2 linked regions of the Beijerinckia sp. 28-YEA-48 genome follow. The protein of the gene in region 1 binds, or shares a complex with, the protein of each later gene. Links are inferred from orthologs where the notes say so. Each region holds a gene or a part of one and is shown on either strand. Other genes may lie near its edges.

The links.
Region 2: the proteins of BLW50_RS09510 (region 1) and smc are in contact, whole or in part, in a crystal structure (PDB 3ZGX), measured with the Bacillus subtilis proteins. The link is inferred for Beijerinckia sp. 28-YEA-48 from one-to-one orthologs.

What each region holds. Positions count from the first base shown.
Region 1 is NZ_FNSI01000001.1:2,013,460-2,016,598, forward strand. The notes cover bases 307-3,139. They hold BLW50_RS09510 (segregation and condensation protein A), read right to left. Parts: upstream 2,215-3,139; coding sequence 1,399-2,214; downstream 307-1,398. Other genes in these bases: scpB (SMC-Scp complex subunit ScpB), read right to left, coding at 307-1,348; nagZ (beta-N-acetylhexosaminidase), read right to left, coding at 2,271-3,139. Outside these bases: BLW50_RS09500 (twin-arginine translocase TatA/TatE family subunit), read right to left, coding at 1-53; more of scpB, read right to left, coding at 218-306. UniProt on the Bacillus subtilis protein: Participates in chromosomal partition during cell division. May act via the formation of a condensin-like complex containing Smc and ScpB that pull DNA away from mid-cell into both cell halves.
Region 2 is NZ_FNSI01000001.1:3,117,700-3,122,009, forward strand. The notes cover bases 19-4,022. They hold smc (chromosome segregation protein SMC), read right to left. Parts: upstream 3,678-4,022; coding sequence 219-3,677; downstream 19-218. Other genes in these bases: BLW50_RS14825 (alpha/beta fold hydrolase), read left to right, coding at 19-145; BLW50_RS14835 (DsbA family protein), read right to left, coding at 3,979-4,022. Outside these bases: more of BLW50_RS14825, read left to right, coding at 1-18; more of BLW50_RS14835, read right to left, coding at 4,023-4,310. UniProt on the Bacillus subtilis protein: Required for chromosome condensation and partitioning.

The sequences.
Region 1 (3,139 bases):
AGCAGAGCGAGAGCACCGACGACAAGCCAATGCCAGAGAGACATGCTTCCCATAATTGCCTCCAGTTGACGACGAACCGTATGGTCCGCCGCCGGATTGGCCGAAGTTAGGCAAGGCGGCCTCCAAATACAAGGATTTAGCCCCACCCATCTTCAATATGGTGAGTGGAACCGGCCTGCACAGCACTATTTCCGGCCGTGATGCGATTAATTTTCGGTTATATTTTGTCGGACGACGGATTTTCCTCGTCCTTGTCCGAATCCGAGGCGGTATCCTGCGGCTCATCCGCCTCTTCGTCGGTGGACTCTTCAGCCGCTGGCTCTTCGGAAACGGACTCTTCGAGCAGCGCTTCGCTGGAAGATTCTTCCTCCACCTCGGCAATCGGCTCTTCAAGCTCAGCCTCGGCAGCTGGCTCCTCGAGCACGGCCTCAGCTTCGGCAGCCTCTTCCTCAGTCTCGGCTTCCTCGACCTCGACCACTTCGCCAGTCTCCGCCACTTCGGCGATAGCACCAGCTTCGATCGTGGTTTCGGTTTCGGTTTCAGCTTCAACTTCGGCGAGGGGGTCGGACTGGATTTCAGCCTGAGTTTCAGCACGGGCTTCGACTTCAGCTTGCGCCTCTGCTTCGGTCCCGGCTTCCGCTTCAGCTTCCCCGTTAGCGGGCTCGGTGAAGAGGTCGGTAGTTTCACCACCTTCCAGCGGATCTTCGTCCTCGGTGAGCGCGCTATCGTCGCTCGGCTTCGGTATGCCAAAGCCCTGCGGCAGGCGACCATCGAACAGACCAGCCGAACGCAGATCCTCAAGGCCCGGCAGATCGGTGATCTGTTCGAGACCGAATTGGAGCAGGAACGCCTCGGTCGTACCGTAGGTCACAGGCCGGCCTGGCGCCTTACGGCGGCCGCGCAAGCGCACCCAACCGGTCTCCAGCAGCACGTCGAGCGTACCCTTGGAAATGGCGACGCCGCGAATGTCTTCCACCTCGGCGCGTGTCACCGGCTGGTGATAGGCAACGATCGCAAGGGTTTCGAGCGCGGCCTTCGAAAGTTTCTTCTGCTCGCTGACGTCGCGCGACAACAGCCAGCCCAGATCGGTGGCGGTGCGGAACAGCCATTTGCGCGCGACACGCACGAGATTGACGCCCCGATGGGCGTATTCCTCGCGCAATTGCAGCATCACTTCGCCAACGTCGGTGCCCTCAGGCAGGCGACGGCCAATCTCCGCCTCCTCCATCGGCTCGGTGGCGGCGAACAGTATCGCCTCCGCGATACGCATGGCTTCCCGGTGCGCTTCCGCAGCGGCGTTCATGGCGTCCTCGCCTTCAAAAGGCAGTTGTTCGGCAGCTTCTCCCACGACAATCCTCTTGAATGCTTCAACTCGGCTACGAATTCAATTTTCCGAACTTAATTTTCAACCACGCTCAGGGCCGGAGCGAGCGGATCATTGGAGCAGGATCTGACCCAGATCGGGGCAAAAGCGCGATCCTGGCGCAACTCAAGCTTTCCCTCGCGCACCAGTTCCAGCGACGCTGAAAACGTCGACGCCCGAACGGTGCGCCGGGTTTCGGGCGTGGTGAAATATTCGCCCAAATAGGTGTCCATGGCGGTCCAATCGATGGCCCGCCCAGCCAGCCGCTGCAGCGCCTCGCGCGCTTCCGCCAGCGACCAGACGACTCGCTGTTTCAGGGTCACGCGCGACAGAACGTGTTTTTGGCGCTGGCGGGCGTAAGCCGACAGCAGATCGAAGAGATTGGCGTGGAATTCTGACGTTTTGAGGATCGTCACCCCTTCCGGGGCGCCACGCAGGAACAGGTCGCGCCCGACGCGCGGGCGATTCACCAGCTTTTCGGCCGCATCGCGGATCGCTTCGAGGCGCTTCAGGCGATAGGCCAGCGCGGCGGCGAGATCGGCGGCGGCCGGCTCCTCGCCCTTCGGCTGTTCAGGCAGCAACAGGCGCGATTTGAGGTAGGCGAGCCAGGCGGCCATGACCAAATAATCGGCCGCAAGCTCGAGCCTGACTTTGCGCGCTTCGTCAATGAATTCAAGATATTGCTCGGCCAGGGCCAGGACCGAAATTTTGGCAAGGTCGACCTTCTGGCGGCGCGCCAGTTCAAGCAACAGATCGAGCGGTCCCTCGAACCCGTCCACGTCGACGAGGAACGATGGTTCTGTAACGCCCTTATCCAGCTCTACGCCGTCTTCGAATGGCAGGTCGGCCACTGCGAATCACTCCATTTCGGCCGCAAAACAACCGGCCGGCGCGGAATTTGATCGCTCTAGGCAGTCATCGCAAGCCCGGATTGGACCCGCGCCCATGCGTCCACAGGATCAAACGGCCTGGGAGGCCCTGCGATCGCCGCCAGGGCCTTTTCCGCCCGCTCCAGCCTAACACCATCGAGGATCGGCGAGGCATTAGCCACCGCGTAGCCATCGGCGATCTCGCCCTGGCAATGCAGCGCCAGATCGAGCCCAGCGGCGAAAAGGGCCTCGGTTTTCTCGGTAAACGAGCCTTTCAGCGCCTTCATCGACAGATCATCGCTCATGATCAGCCCCTGAAAGCCGATGTGACCGCGCATGACCTGCGACACGACCTTGGCCGAGACAGTGGCCGGCCACTCCGAATCAATGGCGGTGTAGACGACATGGGCTGACATCGCCAACGGCATGTCGGCCAGGGCGCGGAACGGGACGAAGTCGGATCCTTCCAAGTCGGCCAGGGAGGCCTCGACCACCGGCAGCTCCAAGTGGCTATCGGCCCGGGCGCGGCCATGCCCCGGCATATGCTTGATGACCGGCAGGACGCCGGCGGCGAGCACACCCTCGCAGGCGGCACGGCCATAGGCGGCCACGGTGTCGGGATCGGCCGCATAGGCGCGGTCGCCGATGATGTTATGCGCGCCCTGCCCCGGTACATCGACGACAGGCAGGCAATCGACCGTAATGCCGACATCCTTGAGATCGGCGGCCAGCACCTGCGCGCTGGTGCGGATCAGATCAGCGGTGGCGGCGGCATCATGGCCGGCCGCGGCGAAGGCGCCAGCCGGCGGATATTTGCGCCACAGCGGCGGCCCCATGCGCTGGACCCGGCCGCCTTCCTGGTCGATCAACACGGGCGCATCGGCGCGGCCAACGATTTCGCGGAATT
Region 2 (4,310 bases), 1.1 Mb from region 1 along the record:
CACCTGCCATCTCGTCTATGTCTTCGATACCGGCAAGGACATGGACGAGGAGCGACCGGAGGCGCTGGCGAAAGTGGCGCGGGATTTTCTGACCCGTCGCGACAAATTCCTCGTCAGCAATGCGGACGGACGGATTACGCCCTAGCGAACCGCTGAAAACGAAAAAGCCGTCGCCCGAACAGGCGACGGCTTTTTTTGTAGCGCAGAAGCAGCGGAGATTATTCCGCCGCCACCATCACTTCGGCTTCCGCCAGATCGACGCTGACGAGCTGCGACACGCCGCGTTCCGCCATCGTCACGCCGAACAGCCGGTCCATGCGGGCCATGGTGATCGGGTTGTGGGTGATGGTGATGAAGCGCGTGTCGGTCTTCTTGCGCATTTCAGCGAGCAGATCGCAGAACCGCTCGACGTTGGAATCGTCCAGCGGCGCGTCCACTTCGTCGAGCACGCAGATCGGCGACGGATTGGTGAGGAACACCGCGAAGATCAGCGACATCGCCGTCAGCGCCTGCTCACCACCCGACAGCAAGGTCATGGTCGTCGGCTTCTTGCCCGGCGGACGCGCCATGATTTCGAGGCCGGCCTCGAGCGGATCGTCGGATTCGATCAGCTGCAATTCCGCCGCGCCACCGCCGAACAGGCTCGTGAACAAATCCTTGAAGTGGTTGTTGACGATATCGAAGGCGGCGACCAGACGCTCGCGGCCTTCCTTGTTCAAGCTTTGGATAGCGGTGCGGAGCTTGCGGATCGCTTCGGTCAGATCATCGCGTTCGCTGGTCAGCGAGTCGCGGCGGCCTTCGATATCGCCCAGTTCGTCGTCCGCACGCAGGTTGACGGCGCCGAGACGTTCGCGATCCTGCTTCAGCTCTTCGAGCTTGCGCTCGACATCGGCGCTCTCTGGCAGTGCGTCGTCGGGCCCGACGCCGGCGAGAGCCGCCACCGCATGGGGCTCGCATTCCAGGTCGGTGGCGATGCTGTGGACGATGTCCTGGTGGCGCTGGCGCAAAGCTTCGACGCGCGCCTCCGAACGGGCGCGCTCTTCGCGCACCGCCGACATCGCATCGAGCGCCATGCGCGCCAGGCGATCGCTGTCGGTCAAGCGCGTTTCGGCTTCCGTCCGCTTGTCGGAGGCAAGCTTGCGCGCCCCTTCCGCCTTGTCGACTTCGCCGATGAGAGCGCGGCGACGTTCAAGGAAGAGTTCCGGCGCTTCCGCCAGAGTTTCCAATTCCTCGCGCGCTTCGGCGATGCGTTCTTCGTAATCGGTGATCTGGCCGGTGGCGCGGTTGCGCCGCTCGTCCCAGGACTGACGCTCGTTGTTGATCGCCATCAGGCGCTGCTGGCGCACCTGCGCCTCGCGCGCCAGAGACTGCACGGCAGCGCGCGCTTCCGCCGTTTCGGCGCGCGCGTGGGCGGCCGATGCACGGGCCCGATCGAGCTTGCCGGTCAGCTGCAGGGTCGGCGTCAAGGTTTCGAGCGCGGTCTGCGCTTCGGTATTCTTGGCCAGGGCTTCGTCGCGGCTCTGGGTCAGGCGATTGGAGGCTTCCTCCAGCGCCGAAACGCGCGCGCCCGATTGAGCCCGCTTACGCTCGGCCGCATTGAGGGCTTCACGCGCTTCGCCGACAACCCGCTGAGCATTGCGGGCATCGTTGCGGGTCTGGGTCTCCGCCATGGCGGCGACGCGAACGCGCTCGACCATCTGGTCGGCCTGGGCCTTCAAACCGTCGGCGACGCGGCGGGCCTCTTCGGCTTCGCGGGTCAGATCGCCAAGGCGGTTGCGTTCCACCAGGCGGCGGGCGGCCGGGGTCGGCGCTTCGGCGGCGGCGACAAAGCCGTCCCAACGCCACAGGTCGCCTTCTTTCGATACCAGGCGCTGGCCCGGCTTCAGCAGTTTCTGCAGCTGCGCGCCTTCGGTGCGCACGACAACGCCGATCTGGTTCAAGCGGCGGGCCAGTTGCGTCGGTGCGGTGACCAGTTTGGCCAGCGACTCGACACCCGGCGGCAGCGGCGCGTCTTGGGTGTGATCGCCGAGCAGCGACCAATGGGCCGGCGCGGAGGCGTTGACCGAGGCATCGAGATCATCGCCGAGCGCGGCGCCAAGTGCTGCTTCATAGCCCTTGGCGACGTTGATTTCGTCGACGACCGGCGGCCACAGATCGCTCTCGGCGGTGGCCAGCAGTTTCGACAGGGTACGCACTTCGGTTTCGAGCCGGTGCGCCTTGCGATCGGCATCGGCCAGCGGCGTGCGCGCCTCGGATTCGGCGGCGCGCGTCTCGCTATGGACACCTTCGGCTTCCAACGCCGCTTCTTCGGCGGCCGACAGAGCTTCCTGAGCCCCCTCGAGCGCTTCGGCGAGTGCCGCGAATTCATCTTCGGCGACGCCGGCCGCCCGCAGGGTTTCGAGTTCGGCCGCGACCTGCGCCAGTTCTCTTTCGAACCGCTGCAGGCGTTGGGCGTCGTCGTTGAGCGCCTGTTGCAGGGCGTTGCGGCGGGCATTGATGTCGGACAGCGCGGCCTGCGCCTCGCCCAGGGTCGTTTCCGTCTCGGCCAGGCGGCCTTCGGCGTCGGCGAGTTTTTCCTTCGCCTCGTATTCCATGTCGCCGGCTGTCTCGGTCGCCTGATCGAGATCGCTGACCTCAGCATCGAGACGGCCCAAAACGCCAGCGGCGTCGTCGATCAGCGCCTTCTCGCGCGCCATGTCTTTTTCGAGCTGCGCCTGGCGCCGTTCGAGTTCGACAACACGCTGCTTGGCGCGCTCTTCCTCGCCCTCGAGCTGTTCGCGCGCCAGGATGAGGCGCTGCAAAGCCGCGCCGGCCTTGGCTTCCTCGTCGCGTAGCGGCGGCAATTCATAGGCGGCGATGGCCTGGAGACGCGCCGCTTCCGCCTGGTGGCGGGTGCGCTCCTCGACCTCACGGGTGTCGGCTTCGAGCTTGCTCTCGGCTTCGCCCATGTTCCGGGTCACGTCGCGGTGGGCGATATGCAGCAGCAGCGCTTCAGAGCGCCTGATTTCGGCGGCGAGGCCCTTATAGCGGGTCGCCTGACGCGCCTGACGCTTGAGGCTGTCGACTTGCGAGTCGAGCTGCTTCATCACGTCTTCAAGGCGGTTGAGATTGTCTTCGGCGCCCTTCAGGCGCAGTTCCGCCTCGTGGCGGCGGGAATGCAGACCGGCGACACCGGCGGCATCTTCAAGGATGCGGCGGCGCTGCTGCGGCTTGGCGGAAATGATCTCGCCGATCATGCCCTGGCGCACCATGGCCGGTGAGCGGGCGCCGGTGGCGGCGTCGGCGAACAGCAACTGCACGTCGCGGGCGCGCACTTCCTTGCCGTTGAAGCGATAGGTCGAGCCGGACTCACGCTCAATGCGGCGCGAGATTTCGAGCAGATCGGCGTCGTTGAAGGCGGCCGGCGCGGAGCGGTCGGCGTTGTCGAGGACCAGCATCACCTCGGCGGTGTTGCGCGACGGCCGGTTGCCGGAGCCCGAGAAAATGACGTCGTCCATGCCGGAGGCGCGCATGGATTTGTAGGAATTTTCACCCATCACCCAGCGCAACGCTTCGACAAGATTGGACTTGCCGCAACCGTTCGGGCCGACCACGCCGGTCAGGCCGGGTTCGATGACGAAATCCGTCGGCTCACAAAAGCTCTTAAACCCTGTGAGCCGCAGCCGATTGAACTTCATACGCCTCGTTCCTTACGCAAATCCGGGTCTTCCTCCCGATCTGGCTGCCTTCCAAAGGAGGCGGCACGACCAGGGCAGGATCGCCCCCTGCCTGTCCGTCGAACGATTCGGCCCCAGGGAGCATCCCTGTCCCTAAGCCGTCATAAAGGCTCGTAACAGGCAAGTCGCAGCCTCTGATTCGGGCCAATTTCCTGTGAGAAAAGCCGTTTGAAGCCTGCGGCGCAGGAACCTAGGGCAAATCGCGTTTCTCTCGAAGCGCGATTTGACCCAGGATTTTGGCTTTTTCGCCTCTCAGGGCTTCTCAGCTTTTCAGAGAGGGAAGAATGAGCTTTTCCATCTCTTCCAGGGAAACCGCGCCGACGAGACGGGTGCCGTTGACGAAGAAGGTCGGCGTCGAATTGACGGTGAATTTCTCCGCCCCCATGTCGCGCACCTTGCCGACATTGTCATAAAGCGCCTGGTCTTTCAGGCAGCTTTCGAAGGTTTCCTGGGACATGCCGGTCTGGCGCATCAGGGTCATCAGGCCCTGCAGGGGCTTATCCGACATCGCCCAATTCTTCTGCTGCGACAGCAGCAGACCGACCACCGCGTCGCGCTTGTCGTCGCCAGAGCAGCGCGCCAGCATGAAACCAG